One region of the Enterobacter sp. genome, then DNA from elsewhere that is predicted to be linked to it. Evidence: predicted binding sites of a transcription regulator. Region 1 holds the regulator's gene; the other holds the start of a gene.
The links. The regulator CRP, encoded in region 1, controls carbon source genes, mostly activating them, when cyclic AMP is high. The targets are predictions, from matches to a motif close to ATGTGANNNNNNTCACAT.
Positions count from the first base shown of each region.

Region 2: focA (formate transporter FocA) is a predicted target of CRP. The motif match lies at 5,312-5,329, and genes of this name have one in related genera.

Region 1 is NZ_CDRQYH010000005.1:92,066-99,902, reverse strand. It holds gene ACWYRJ_RS03260 (hydrolase) at 1-821, shown strand, start outside; gene ACWYRJ_RS03255 (YheU family protein) at 818-1,036, shown strand; gene ACWYRJ_RS03250 (phosphoribulokinase) at 1,067-1,936, shown strand; gene ACWYRJ_RS03245 (OsmC family protein) at 2,003-2,407, opposite strand; gene crp (cAMP-activated global transcriptional regulator CRP) at 2,719-3,351, shown strand; gene ACWYRJ_RS03235 (YccS/YhfK family putative transporter) at 3,409-5,496, shown strand; gene argD (bifunctional acetylornithine/succinyldiaminopimelate transaminase) at 5,493-6,713, opposite strand; gene pabA (aminodeoxychorismate synthase component 2) at 6,800-7,363, opposite strand; gene ACWYRJ_RS03220 (putative adenosine monophosphate-protein transferase Fic) at 7,394-7,837, opposite strand, start outside.
Region 2 is NZ_CDRQYH010000089.1:78-7,914, reverse strand. It holds gene aroA (3-phosphoshikimate 1-carboxyvinyltransferase) at 1-1,080, opposite strand, end outside; gene serC (3-phosphoserine/phosphohydroxythreonine transaminase) at 1,150-2,238, opposite strand; gene ACWYRJ_RS18710 (DUF421 domain-containing protein) at 2,401-3,093, opposite strand; gene ycaO (30S ribosomal protein S12 methylthiotransferase accessory factor YcaO) at 3,221-4,981, shown strand; gene focA (formate transporter FocA) at 5,388-6,245, shown strand; partial or broken gene pflB (formate C-acetyltransferase) at 6,297-7,837, shown strand, end outside.

The DNA.
Region 1 (7,837 bases):
AACAGGCTCGCCATAAGCCGCGTCTGGTGGTCTTTCACGGTCTGGAAGGCAGCCTGCACAGCCCGTATGCCCATGGGCTAATTGAAGCGGCAAAAGCGCGCGGCTGGCTCGGCGTGGTGATGCATTTTCGCGGCTGTAGCGGCGAACCGAATCGTCAGAAACGCATTTATCACTCGGGTGAAACAGAAGACGGGACGTGGTTTTTACACTGGCTGCGGGAAAATTATGGCACCGTGCCAACGGCCGCCGTGGGCTACTCGCTGGGCGGCAATATGCTGGCCTGTCTGCTGGCCAAAGAGGGCGAAAGCGTGCCGCTGGAGGCCGCCGTCATTGTCTCCGCGCCGTTTATGCTCGAGCAGTGCAGCTACCATATGGATAAAGGCTTCTCCCGCGTCTACCAGCGTTACCTCCTCAACCTCCTGAAGGCCAACGCGGCACGTAAACTGAAGGCCTACCCGGATACCCTGCCGGTCAGCCTGCGCCAGCTGAAAAAGGTACGCCGCATTCGCGAGTTCGACGACCTGATCACCGCGAAAATTCACGGCTTCGCCGATGCGATTGACTATTATCGTCAGTGCAGCGCCATGCCGCTGCTCAGCAAGATCACGCAGCCAACGCTGATTATTCATGCCAAAGATGACCCGTTTATGGATCATCACTCGATTCCCGCGCAGGAATTCCTGCCCGACAACGTTCACTATCAGTTGACCGAGCACGGCGGCCACGTCGGGTTTATCGGCGGCACGCTGCGCCGCCCGAAAATGTGGCTTGAGGCGCGTATTCCTGACTGGCTAACCCCTTATCTTGACGGTGCAAAATGATTATTCCCTGGCAGGATCTGGCTCCCGAAACGCTCGATAATCTGATTGAAAGCTTTGTATTACGCGAAGGCACCGATTATGGTGAACAGGAACGCTCGCTTGAGCAAAAGGTCAACGATGTAAAGCGCCAGCTGAAAAGCGGCGACGTGGTGCTGGTGTGGTCAGAACTGCATGAGACGGTCAATATCATGCCCCGCAACGCGTTTCACGGCTGATCTTCCACCCTTTTCAGTCAGGGAGTTGCTATGTCTGCCAGACATCCGGTTATTGCCGTTACGGGATCGAGTGGTGCGGGAACCACCACCACAAGCCTCGCATTTCGCAAGATTTTCGCCCAGCTGAATCTCCGTGCGGCGGAGGTCGAGGGCGACAGCTTTCACCGCTACACGCGTCCGGAAATGGACATGGCCATCCGTAAGGCGCGCGATCTGGGTAAACACATCAGCTACTTCGGCCCGGAGGCCAACGACTTCGGCCTGCTGGAACAAACCTTTATCGAGTACGGTCAGAGCGGCAAAGGGCAGTCCCGCAAGTATCTGCATACCTATGATGAAGCCGTTCCCTGGAATCAGGTGCCGGGAACTTTTACCCCATGGCAACCGCTGCCGGAACCCACTGACGTCCTGTTTTACGAAGGATTACACGGCGGCGTGGTCACCCCGCAACACGACGTGGCGCGCCACGTGGACCTGCTGGTCGGTGTGGTCCCTATCGTGAACCTGGAGTGGATCCAGAAGCTGACGCGCGACATGAGCGAACGTGGCCATTCGCGAGAGGCGGTAATGGACTCGGTGGTACGCTCCATGGAAGATTACATCAACTTCCTGACGCCGCAGTTCTCCCGCACCCATATCAACTTCCAGCGCGTGCCGACGGTGGATACCTCCAACCCGTTTGCCGCCAAAAGTATCCCATCCCTGGATGAGAGCTTTGTGGTGATTCATTTCCGCAATCTCGAAGGCATTGATTACCCCTGGCTACTGGCCATGCTGCAGGGCTCGTTTATTTCGCACATGAATACACTGGTCGTACCGGGCGGAAAAATGGGGCTGGCGATGGAGCTCATCATGACGCCGCTGGTGGAGCGACTGATGGAAGGGAAACAGATTGCGTGAGCATGTTCCCTCTCCCTGTGGGAGAGGGTTAGGGTGAGGGCATCAACACGCACGATGCCCCATCAATCAAGCCTCGATCACTTCATACGAATGCGTGATTTTTACCGCTTTCTCCAGCATTAACGCTACAGAGCAGTACTTCTCCGCAGACAGGTCCACCGCACGTGAAACCGCCGCATCTTTCAGTTCTTTACCCGTGACCACAAAGTGCAGGTTAATATGAGTGAACAGACGTGGCGCCTCTTCACGACGTTCTGAGGTGAGTTTAACCTCACAATCCGTCACGTCATGACGACCTTTTTGCAGAATCGACACCACGTCAATGGCGCTGCATCCGCCTGCCGCCATCAGCACCATTTCCATTGGGCTTGGCGCTTTATCGCCGGAGTTACCGTCCATTAAAATCTGGTGCCCTGACGCGGACTCGCCCAGGAACGTTAAACCTTCAACCCATTTCACGCGCGCTTGCATATTCTTAAACTCCAACGTTGCATTTTTGGTGACAGATTACGCGTGCGTTACATTTCTCGCAATGGAAGGCGACCTGCATCATGCTGAAGCGAGACACCAGGAGACACGCGGCGAAAGCTATGCTAAAACACTCTGGATGCTACAGTAATACATTGACGTTACACATGTATGCAGAGGACATCAAACTTTACTGGCTGCGAAACGTTACGGTAGCCGACTTCCCAGGGTATGGGTAAGAATTCGATTGCAACCCCAGAGTCCGGATGCATCTGATGACTCTGGTGACAGCTTATAACAGAGGATAACAGCGCATGGTGCTTGGCAAACCGCAAACAGACCCGACTCTCGAATGGTTCTTGTCTCATTGCCACATTCATAAGTACCCATCTAAGAGCACGCTGATTCACCAGGGTGAAAAAGCGGAAACGTTGTATTACATCGTTAAAGGCTCGGTGGCAGTGCTGATCAAAGATGAAGAAGGGAAAGAGATGATCCTTTCTTATCTGAACCAGGGCGATTTCATCGGTGAACTGGGCCTGTTTGAAGAGGGCCAGGAACGTAGCGCCTGGGTTCGAGCAAAGACAGCATGTGAAGTGGCTGAAATTTCTTACAAGAAGTTCCGTCAGCTGATTCAGGTTAACCCTGACATCCTGATGCGTCTTTCTTCCCAGATGGCGCGCCGTCTGCAGGTCACCTCAGAGAAAGTGGGTAACCTCGCCTTCCTGGACGTTACCGGCCGTATCGCGCAGACCCTGCTGAACCTGGCGAAACAGCCAGACGCCATGACCCACCCGGACGGCATGCAAATTAAAATTACCCGTCAGGAAATTGGTCAGATCGTCGGTTGCTCCCGTGAAACAGTGGGCCGTATCCTGAAAATGCTGGAAGATCAAAACCTGATCTCCGCCCACGGTAAAACCATCGTGGTCTACGGAACGCGTTAATTCCGCTTAAACGGCGTGCCATCGCCAGGTGTCACGCCGTTTTTGTCTCTATTCCCCATGTGGCGCAGGCTGATCTATCACCCGGAAGTTAACTACGCACTGCGACAAACGCTGGTGTTGTGTCTTCCTGTGGCCATAGGTCTGATCCTCGGACATCTTCAGCAGGGCCTGCTGTTTTCCCTCGTGCCCGCCTGCTGCAACATCGCCGGTCTGGACACGCCGCATAAGCGCTTTTTCAAACGCCTGATCGTTGGCGGCTGCCTGTTTGCGGGCTGTAGCCTCGCCGTACAGCTTTTACTGGCTCGTGATATCCCGCTGCCGCTGATCCTGACCGTGCTGGCGATGACCCTCGGCGTCACGGCGGAAATCAGTTCGCTGCACGCTCGCCTGCTTCCCGCGTCGCTGATTGCGGCCATCTTCACGCTGAGTCTCGCCGGGAATATGCCGGTGTGGGAGCCGCTGCTGATCTACGCTCTGGGGACGCTGTGGTACGGGCTGTTTAACTGGTTTTGGTTCTGGCTGTGGCGGGAACAGCCGCTGCGCGAATCCCTGAGCCTGCTCTATGTGCAGCTTGCGGATTACTGCGAGGCCAAATACACCCTGCTCACTCAGCATACCGATCCGGAAAAATCCTTACCGCCGCTGCTGACGCGCCAGCAGAAGGTGGTGGATCTCATAAGCCAGTGCTATCAGCAGCTACACATGCTCACCGCCAACAAGAATCACGAATACAAACGGCTGCTGCGCACCTTCCAGGTCGGGCTCGATCTGCAGGAACATATCTCCGTTAGCCTTCATCATCCGCAGGAGGTGCAAAAGCTGGTCGAGCGCAGCCACGCCGAAGCGGTGATCCGCTGGAACGCGCAGTCCGTCTCCGCACGCCTGCGGGTGCTGGCCGATGATATTCTCTATCACCGCTACCCCACGCGCTTTAACATGGATAAACAGCTCGGCGCGCTGGAGAAAATCGCCCGCCAGCATCCGGATAACCCGGTCGGACAGTTTGCCGCCTGGCACTTCAGCCGCATCGCCCGGGTGTTGCGCACCCAGCGTCCGCTTTATCCACGAGACCTGATGGCGGATAAGCAAAAACGGCTGCCGTTATTGCCCGCGCTCAAAAGCTATCTTTCTTTTAAATCTTCCGCCCTGCGCAACGCCGCAAGGATTAGCGTGATGCTCAGTACCGCCAGCCTGATGGGCATGGCGCTGCATCTGCCGAAGCCCTACTGGATCTTAATGACCGTGCTGTTTGTCACCCAGAACGGCTACGGTGCCACGCGGGTGCGTATTCTGCACCGGGCGGGCGGCACCATGGCCGGACTGATCATTGCGGGCGTGACGCTGCACTTCCACGTGCCGGAAGGCTATACCCTTGCAGGGATGCTGGCGATCACGCTGGTGAGCTATCTAATTATCCGCAAAAACTACGGCTGGGCGATGGTGGGCTTTACGGTGACGGCGGTATATACCCTGCAGCTGCTTACGCTCAATGGCGAACAGTTTATTGTCGCCAGGCTGATTGATACTCTGATCGGCTGCCTGATTGCCTTTGGCGGCATGGTCTGGCTCTGGCCGCAATGGCAGAGCGGGCTGCTGAGACAGAACGCCCACGACGCGCTGGAGGCCGACCAGCAGGCCATTCGCCTGATCCTGAGCGACGACCCGCAGCCGTCCCCGCTGGCGTATCAGCGCATGAAGGTCAACCAGGCGCACAACGCCCTTTTCAACTCGCTCAACCAGGCGATGCAGGAGCCAGGCTTTAACTCGCACTATCTTGCCGATATGAAGCTCTGGGTGACGCACAGCCAGTTTATCGTCGAGCACATTAACGCCATGACCACGCTGGCGCGCGAGCACACGATGCTGACGCCGGACCTGGCGCAGCGCTATCTGCAGTCATGTGAAATTGCGTTGCAGAGGTGCCAGCAGCGCCTGGAGTATGACGCGCCGGGCGAGTCGGGAGACTCAAACATTCTGGAAGCGCCGGAGACGTTGACCCACGGGCCAATGAGCACGCTGGAGCAGCACTTGCAGCGCGTGCTGGGGCATCTGAACACCATGCACACCATTTCGTCGGTGGCATGGCGTCAGCGTCCGCATCACGGCATTTGGTTAACGCGCCGGTTGAAACGAACCGAATATTAGCCTTTAACGATCTTCGCAACCGCCGCGGCAAAGCGGGTTAACCCGTCTTCAATATCCTTATCCTCCACCACCAGCGACGGCGCAAAGCGCATCACGTCCGGCCCGGCGTTGAGCACCATCACCCCTTCGCGAGCGGCGGCGTGCAGAAAGTCGCGCGCGCGGCCCTTGTACCGCGGCTTCAGCTCGGCGCCAATCAGCAGCCCCATCCCGCGGATCTTGCTGAACACGTCGTACTGCTCATCAATCTTTTTCAGGTGCTTCACAAACAGCTCGCGCTTCGCGCTAACGCCGTTCAACACCTTTGGCGTGTTGATGATGTCGAATGCGGCACCCGCCACGGCGCTGGCCAGCGGGTTACCGCCGTAGGTGGAGCCGTGAGAACCGACGTGGAACGCAGAGGCGATCTCCTGTGTCGTCAGTACCGCACTCACCGGGAAACCACCGCCAAGCGCTTTGGCACTGGTCAGAATATCCGGCGTCACGCCGTAGTGCATATAAGCGAACAGATCGCCGGTACGCCCCATCCCGCACTGCACTTCATCAAAGACCAGCAGCGCCTGATGCTCGTCGCACAGCGCGCGCAGCCCTTTCAGGAATTCCGGGGTTGCCGCAGTCACGCCGCCTTCACCCTGGATCGGCTCGACAACAACTGCGCAGGTGTGGTCGTCCATCACCGCTTTCACCGCGTGCAGATCGTTAAACGGCACGTGGACGATATCGGCCGGTTTTGGGCCAAACCCGTCGGAATACTTCGGCTGGCCGCCAACAGAGACGGTAAAGAAGGAGCGTCCGTGGAAGGCGTTGTGGAAGGCGATGATTTTGGTTTTATACGGGCTGTGGCGCGTTGTCGCGTAGTAGCGCGCCAGCTTAAAGGCAGTTTCGTTGGCTTCAGTGCCAGAGTTCATAAACAGCACGCGTTCCGCGAAGGTCGCATCAATGATCTTGCGGCCCAGGCGCAGCGCCGGTTCGTTGGTGAACACGTTGCTGGTGTGCCACAGGGTTTCGCCCTGGGTTTTCAGCGCCTCCACCAGCGCGGGATGGCAATGACCCAGCGCCGTGACCGCAATACCACCCGCGAAATCCACATACTCTTTACCCTGCTGATCCCAGACGCGGCTGCCTTTTCCCTTCACCGGGATAAATTCAGCCGGTGCATAAATCGGCAGGATCACTTCATCAAATGTCGCGCGGGTAATTGCTGGTTGTTCAGTTGCCATGTCATGACCATCCATTTTATGTCACAGTGATTGTGAAAATATAATCACAAAATATGCATAAAAAATCACAGCAAGGCAACAGATATTCAGCGATGGAGGAAATTTGCCAGCAGCGCGTGCCCCTGCTCGCTGAGGATACTTTCCGGGTGGAACTGCACGCCTTCGAGATCCCATTCGCGGTGGCGAATCCCCATGATCTCCTGCGTATCGCTCCAGGCGGTCACCTCAAAGCAGTCGGGCAGCGTCGACGGGTCAATGACCAGGGAATGGTAGCGCGTCACGGTTAACGGATTATTGAGCCCCGTAAACACCCCGGTGCCGGCGTGGGTGACCGGAGAGGTTTTACCGTGCATCACTTTCACGGCGCGCACGATGGTGGCACCAAACGCCTGGGCAATTGCCTGATGCCCCAGGCAGACGCCCAGGATTGGCAGCTTGCCGGCATAGTGCTGGATAACCTCCAGCGAAATACCCGATTCCGACGGAGTGCAGGGGCCGGGTGAAATCACTATTTTCTGCGGCGCCAGCGTCTCGATATCGGCGAGAGCGATCTCGTCGTTACGGCGGACAACCACCTCTGCACCCAGTTCACAAAAATACTGGTAAAGGTTCCAGGTGAAGGAATCGTAGTTATCAATCAGCAGAATCATGGCGGCTCCCGAAAAAAATGCCGCCCTATTCTACTCAGATTCCCGCGCTTCGCTCACTACTTTGGCAAAGATTGCGTTTAACGCGGTTAAATCTCCCGTTGCGCCACTTCGGTTAGCCGCAACCCACTGCTCGGGGTCGATATCACGCCAGTCCAGCGAGTAGCCCGCGTGGAGCGACAGCTGCTCAAAGAAAACGCGTTGGGCAATACCGTTGCCACGCATAAACGGATGCAGCATGTTGATTTCGCAGTAGTAGTGGCTAACTCTGTCAACAAACGCAGCTTTCTCAAGACCCACAAGATACTTTTCGCTTTCCAGCGCCGCCATCAGCTCGTTCCCCATCTTTTCGATGTACTCAAAATGGCAGAAGGGAATGTCACCTTTAAAAATATCCTCGGTACGGAGCTCACCTGCCCGCTTCATCTCACTGCGGTACAGATGACGATGAATAAGGCACAGATGGGGTAGCCCGGG
Region 2 (7,837 bases), on a different contig from region 1:
TTCCACCTCAGCGCCGACCTTACGCAGCTCAGTCGCCATCGCGAACAGACGGTCAGTCTCTTTTACGCGCCAGTTGTAGATATTACGCAGCGTGGTGGTGCCTTTTGCAAACAGCGCCGCAGTGGCAATGGTCATCGCCGCATCCGGAATATGGTTCATGTCCATGTCGATGGCCTTCAGATCGCCATGGGTACAGGCGATGAAGTCATCACCCCAGGTCACAACCGCGCCCATTTTTTCCAGCACGTCCGCAAAACGGATGTCGCCCTGCACGCTATTGCGACCAATACCGGTGACCTTCACGGTACCGCCTTTGATCGCGCCCGCAGCCAGGAAGTAAGAAGCCGACGAAGCGTCGCCTTCAACCAGATAGCTGCCCGGAGACTGGTACTGCTGTGCCCCACGCACCACGAAGCGCTGATAAGACTGGTTTTCCACCTCGACACCGAAGGTTTTCATCAGGTGCAGCGTGATATCAATATAAGGTTTGGAGACCAGCTCGCCTTTAATCGTAATAACCGTATCCTGCGGTGCCAGCGGCGCGGTCATCAGCAGTGCCGTCAGGAACTGGCTGGAGACGCTGCCGTCAACCTCGACGTGACCGCCGTTAAAACCACCGCGCAGACGCAGTGGCGGATAGTTTTCCTGCTCCAGATACTCAACCTGCGCGCCGCCCTGACGCAGTGCATCCACCAGATGGCCAATCGGACGCTCTTTCATGCGAGGTTCGCCGGTCAGCACAATGTTGTTGCGCCCAAGACACAGGGCCGCCGCCAGCGGACGCATCGCGGTACCCGCATTGCCCAGAAACAGCTCAAGCTCTTCATCCGTCTGCAGCGCGCCGCCGCTGCCGGTCACTTCGCAGCGGGTACGATCGTCGGAGAGAATGTAATGAACACCCAACGCTTTCAGCGCATTGAGCATATGGCGTACGTCATCGCTGTCCAGCAGGTTTGTAAGGACGGTGGTGCCGTTTGCCAGTGCTGCCAGCAGTAGAGCGCGGTTCGAGACACTTTTTGAACCAGGCAGATTAATGGTGCCATCTACCCGCGCGATAGGTTGTAACGTCAGGGATTCCATGAAAACTTAACTCTCAACTCAACATAATAAAAACCCCGCAGCAGGGCTACGGGGGTGAAAACAGCGCTATTAACCGTGGCGACGTTCGAAGTCGATCATGAAATCTGTCAGAGCTTTAACGCCTTCCAGCGGCATCGCGTTATAGATGGAGGCACGCATGCCGCCAACGACACGGTGACCTTTGAGCGAATGCAGGCCTGCCGCGAAGGACTCTTCAAGGAACACTTTATCCAGGCTGCTGTCCGCCAGCTGGAACGGCACGTTCATCCGGGAACGGTTAGCTTTCGCCACATCGTTGCGATAGAAATCGCTTTTGTCGATCACGCCATACAGCAGTTCTGCTTTCTGCTGATTCACCTTGTCCATCTGCGCCACGCCGCCGTTTTGCTTCAGCCATTTGAAGACCAGGCCGGAAAGGTACCAGGCAAACGTCGGTGGGGTGTTGAACATAGAATCGTTGTCGTTCAGCACGGTGTAATCAAGAATCGACGGGCAGGATGTATGTGCTTTACCCAGCAGGTCTTCACGCACGACGACGATAGTCAAACCGGCCGGACCGATATTTTTCTGCGCGCCCGCATAGATAACGCCGTAGCGGCTGACATCAATTGGCGCAGACAGAATGGTGGAGGAGAAGTCGGCGGCAACCACGACATCGCTGCCGAAGTTTGGCGTCTCGTCGATGGCAATCCCGTCAATGGTTTCGTTCGGGCAGTAGTGCAGGTACGCTGCGTTATCAGAAAGCTGCCACTCGCTCATTGGCTTCACGGCGCGCAGGCCATCAACGGTCACTTTTGCGTCGATAACATTCGGCGTGCAGTATTTATGCGCTTCTTTAACGGCGCTTGCCGCCCAGTATCCTGCATCAACGTAGTCTGCCGTCGTTTTGTCACCGAGGATATTCAGCGGAACGCCTGCAAACTGGCCGCGTCCACCGCCGTGGCAGAACAATACTTTGTAGTTCGAGGGAATATTCAGCAGATCGCGAAAATCCTTTTCTGCCTCTTCGGCCACCTGAATAAACTCTTTACCACGGTGGCTGATTTCCATCACCGACGTACCGAGACCGTTCCAGTCACAGAGTTCCTGTTGAGCCTGTTTAAGCACGTCTGCCGGTAACATTGCCGGACCTGAACTGAAATTAAAGACTTGAGCCATTTCCCCTCACCACGCTAAAAGCCATAAGTTATAACTGTGGATATCGGTTTTATCATTCAGTGACACGCGCCGCAATGTCTAAAACTTATGACCCGTGAAATGTGCCCCGCGTCACACAAAACAATCTGCCGCCTCGCCATGACAAAACCGACAAAATGGCTGTCAGGTGATGCGTTTGGCCCGGCTAACCTTCGTCCATTCCGGATTTGCACAGCGGGGGCATAATTGACGATCCCCCGGCTGCATCGCGAGCACATGGCTACATCTCACGCAGGCATACTCGCCTGACTCAGGTACGGTTCTGAAACGCTCGATCAGCATATCCGGCAGGATACACAGTCCCGGCTTCACCTCGTCGTCAGAATAGTAATAGACGCTGATCTGCCCGTTGGTCTCCATGATCGCCAGACGCACCTGCCCGAGCTGTTCAACGCTATTCAGTCGTAGCTCCATAAAGAACTCAAACTCGGTCATATTGGCGCTTTGTACATTTTCCCAGGCCAACTGCCCGTCCTCGACGATAACGACCGGCTTCCCCTCAAGCAGATCTTCCAGCTTTTCGCTTTTCGACATCAGCCACATGACAAGGCGATAAAGAAGCGCCAGTGAAACAAAAACGATAAACACCGGCACCATCGGCACATCATCATAGAAGGCGACATCCCCCGCCGCTGAACCCAGCGTCAGGATGATCAACACCTCAAAGAGCGACATCTGCCGTACGCCGCGACGGCCGGTGATTTTAAGAAACAGGAAGACAAGTACGAAGGTATACAGGCTGCGCAGCGCCACTTCGCCCAGAAATTCAGGAGGAACTTTATCAAACGCCATCCGCTGGAGATCAAATGCTTTCATTTTTCTATGCCTTAACAGTCAGTTACTGCCACTAAGCATAGCCCAGCCATTTATTTTCGCCGAAGATAGCACCCGTCACGCAAAACCCGTATCATTGCGCGCTTTACGTACGATAAAAGTGAACGCCATGACTCAAACGTTTATCCCCGGCAAAGATGCCGCTCTGGAAGATTCCATCGCTCGCTTCCAGCAGAAACTGACCGACCTGGGTTTTAACATCGAAGAAGCCTCCTGGCTCAATCCGGTGCCTCACGTCTGGTCCGTGCATATTCGCGATAAAGACTGTGCCCTGTGCTTTACCAACGGTAAAGGCGCGACAAAAAAAGCGGCACTGGCCTCTGCGCTGGGTGAGTATTTTGAGCGTCTGTCCACCAACTATTTCTTCGCTGACTTCTGGCTGGGCGAGACTATCGCTAACGGCCCGTTCGTTCACTATCCAAATGAAAAATGGTTCCCGCTGACCGAAGACGACGAACTGCCGGAAGGTATTCTCGACTCACGCCTGCGTGCCTTCTACGATCCAGACAACGAACTGACCGCCAGCATGCTGATCGATCTGCAGTCTGGCAATGAAGACCGTGGGATCTGCGCCCTGCCGTTCACCCGCCAGTCTGACGAGCAGACCGTTTATATTCCGATGAACATCGTCGGCAACCTGTATGTGTCCAACGGTATGTCCGCCGGTAACACCCGCAATGAAGCGCGCGTGCAGGGTCTGTCCGAAGTCTTTGAACGCCACATTAAAAACCGCATCATCGCCGAATCCATTAGCCTGCCTGAAATTCCGGCCGACGTGCTGGCGCGCTACCCGGGCGTAGTGGAGTCCATCGCTAAGCTGGAAGCAGAAGGTTTCCCAATCTTTGCCTATGACGGCTCGCTGGGCGGTAAGTACCCGGTTATCTGCGTCGTGCTGTTCAACCCGACAAACGGCACCTGTTTCGCCTCCTTCGGCGCGCACCCTGACTTCGGCGTGGCGCTGGAACGCACCGTCACCGAGCTGCTGCAGGGCCGTAGCCTGAAAGATCTCGACGTATTCACCCCGCCAACGTTTGACGATGAAGAGGTGGCTGAACATACCAACCTCGAAACCCACTTCATTGACTCCAGCGGTTTGATCTCCTGGGATATGTTCAAACAGGACGCAGACTATCCGTTCGTGGACTGGAGCTTTGCAGGGACAACGGAAGAAGAGTTCGCGACGCTGATGGCGATTTTCAAAGCCGAAGACCAGGACGTCTATATCGCCGACTACGAGCACCTGGGCGTCTATGCATGCCGCATTATTGTTCCCGGCATGTCCGACATCTACCCTGCAGAAGATCTGTGGCTGGCGAATAACAGCATGGGTGCACATCTGCGCGAAACGCTGCTGGCTCTGCCTGGCAGCGAGTGGGAAAAAGAAGATTATCTGAACCTGATCGCCCAACTGGACGAGGAAGGCCACGATGACTTCACCCGCGTACGCGAACTCCTGGGTCTGGCGACCGGTAAAGATAACGGCTGGTATACCCTGCGTATCGGTGAACTGAAAGCGATGCTGGCCCTGGCGGGTGGCGACCTGGATCAGGCCCTGGCCTGGACCGAGTGGACCATGGAGTTCAACCAGTCGGTCTTCTCTGCCGAGCGCACCAACTATTACCGTTGCCTGCAAACCCTGCTGCTGCTGGCACAGGAAGAGGATCGCGAACCGCTGCAATACCTGAATGCTTTCGTGCGCATGTACGGTGCTGAGGCTGTAGAAGCAGCCAGCGCGGCCCTGAGCGGTGAAGCGCCGTTCTATGGCCTGCAGGCTGTTGATAGCGATCTGAAAGCCTTCCCGGCGCACCAGTCGCTGCTGAAGGCCTACGAAAAACTGCAGAAAGCAAAAGCCGCTTACTGGTCAAAATAAGCGCACATAACATTATCAGCAGTAGGCGTATTCAATCGTCTGGGCTATATTACGGGGCAATTTCATTGCCCCGTTTTTTATTTTCTTCGGCAATGACTGTTGATTGTAATAATAAAGTTAAACATGGGTAAATATAATAATATTTACCTGGGCTTTACTGTTACTTTTTATGGTAAATACTCCATATTAATTAACTGTATCCGAGGTGGCTGAACGAAAAAATTCAACTCTTTTCATAACTTTTAAAATTTATTTTTATACGGATAATCAAACACTTACTCCGCATTTGCTGTAAATCCATACACACTGCGGGCCTATAAGCCAGGCGAGATATGATCTATATCAATTTCTCTTCTATAATGCTTTGTTAGTATCTCGTCGCCGACTTAATAAAGAGAGAGTTAGTGTGAAAGCTGACAACCCTTTTGATCTTTTACTCCCTGCTGCGATGGCCAAAGTTGCCGAAGAAGCGGGTGTCTATAAAGCAACGAAACACCCGATGAAGACGTTCTATCTGGCGATCACGGCTGGTGTGTTCATCTCTATCGCTTTCGTCTTCTACATCACCGCCACCACCGGTACTGCCGGAATGCCTTTCGGTATGGCCAAACTGATTGGCGGCATTTGTTTCTCACTGGGTCTGATTCTCTGCGTCATCTGCGGCGCCGACCTCTTCACCTCAACGGTGCTGATTGTCGTGGCAAAGGCTAGCGGAAGAATTACCTGGGGTCAGCTGGCACGTAACTGGCTTAATGTTTACGTGGGTAACCTGGTTGGCTGTCTGCTCTTTGTTTTGTTGATGTGGCTTTCTGGCGAGTACATGACCGCCAACGGTGGCTGGGGCCTTAACGTCCTGCAAACCGCCGACCACAAAATGCACCACACATTTATCGAAGCCGTTGCTCTCGGCATCCTCGCTAACCTGATGGTCTGCCTGGCTGTATGGATGAGCTACTCGGGTCGTAGCCTGATGGACAAAGCCTTAATTATGGTTCTGCCGGTTGCGATGTTTGTTGCCAGCGGCTTTGAGCACAGTATCGCGAATATGTTCATGATCCCAATGGGCATTGTCATCCGCGACTTTGCGAGCCCGGAGTTCTGGACCGCAGTTGGTTCATCCCCGGAAAGTTTCTCACACCTGACTATTATGAATTTCATTACTGATAACCTGATCCCTGTCACTATCGGGAACATTATCGGTGGGGGTCTGTTAGTTGGGTTGACATACTGGGTCATTTACCTGCGTGGCGACGATCATCATTGATGGTTTTCTCAGGCAGTAAATAAAAAATCCACTTAAGAAGGTAGGTGTTACATGTCCGAGCTTAATGAAAAGTTAGCCACAGCCTGGGAAGGTTTTGCGAAAGGTGACTGGCAGAATGAAGTAAACGTACGTGACTTCATTCAGAAAAACTATACCCCGTATGAAGGTGACGAATCCTTCCTGGCTGGCGCAACTGACGCGACAACCAAGCTGTGGGACAGCGTAATGGAAGGCGTTAAACTGGAAAACCGCACTCACGCGCCAGTTGATTTTGACACCTCCGTTGCTTCCACCATCACTTCTCACGATGCTGGCTATATCAACAAAGCCCTTGAGAAAATCGTTGGTCTGCAGACTGAAGCACCACTGAAACGCGCAATCATCCCGTTTGGTGGTATTAAAATGGTTGAAGGTTCCTGCAAAGCGTATAACCGCGAGCTGGACCCAATGCTGAAAAAAATCTTCACCGAATACCGCAAAACCCACAACCAGGGCGTATTCGATGTTTACACCAAAGACATTCTGAACTGCCGTAAATCTGGCGTTCTGACTGGTCTGCCAGATGCGTATGGCCGTGGCCGTATCATCGGTGACTACCGTCGCGTTGCGCTGTACGGTATCGACTTCCTGATGAAAGACAAGTACGCGCAGTTTGTTTCCCTGCAGTCCGATCTGGAAAACGGCGTAAACCTGGAAGCGACTATCCGTCTGCGTGAAGAGATCGCTGAACAGCACCGCGCGCTGGGTCAGATCAAAGAGATGGCTGCTAAATACGGCTGCGATATCTCTGGTCCTGCTACCAACGCTCAGGAAGCTATCCAGTGGACCTACTTCGGCTACCTGGCCGCTGTTAAGTCTCAGAACGGCGCAGCAATGTCCTTCGGTCGCGTATCCACCTTCCTGGATGCTTACATCGAACGTGACCTGAAAGCAGGCAAAATCACCGAGCAAGACGCTCAGGAAATGATTGACCACCTGGTCATGAAACTGCGTATGGTTCGCTTCCTGCGTACTCCTGAATATGATGAACTGTTCTCTGGTGACCCAATCTGGGCAACAGAATCTATCGGCGGTATGGGCGTTGACGGCCGTACTCTGGTGACCAAAAACAGCTTCCGCTTCCTGAACACCCTGTACACCATGGGTCCTTCTCCGGAGCCGAACATCACCGTTCTGTGGTCTGAAAAACTGCCTCTGAACTTCAAGAAATTCGCCGCTAAAGTGTCCATCGATACCTCTTCTCTGCAGTACGAGAACGATGACCTGATGCGTCCGGACTTCAACAACGACGATTACGCTATCGCTTGCTGCGTAAGCCCAATGGTTGTTGGTAAACAAATGCAGTTCTTCGGTGCGCGTGCAAACCTGGCGAAAACCATGCTGTACGCTATCAATGGCGGCGTTGATGAAAAACTGAAAATGCAGGTTGGTCCTAAATCTGAGCCGATCAAAGGCGACGTTCTGAACTTCGACGAAGTCATTGACCGCATGGATCACTTCATGGACTGGCTGGCTAAGCAGTACGTCACTGCACTGAACGTTATCCACTACATGCACGACAAGTACAGCTACGAAGCCTCTCTGATGGCGCT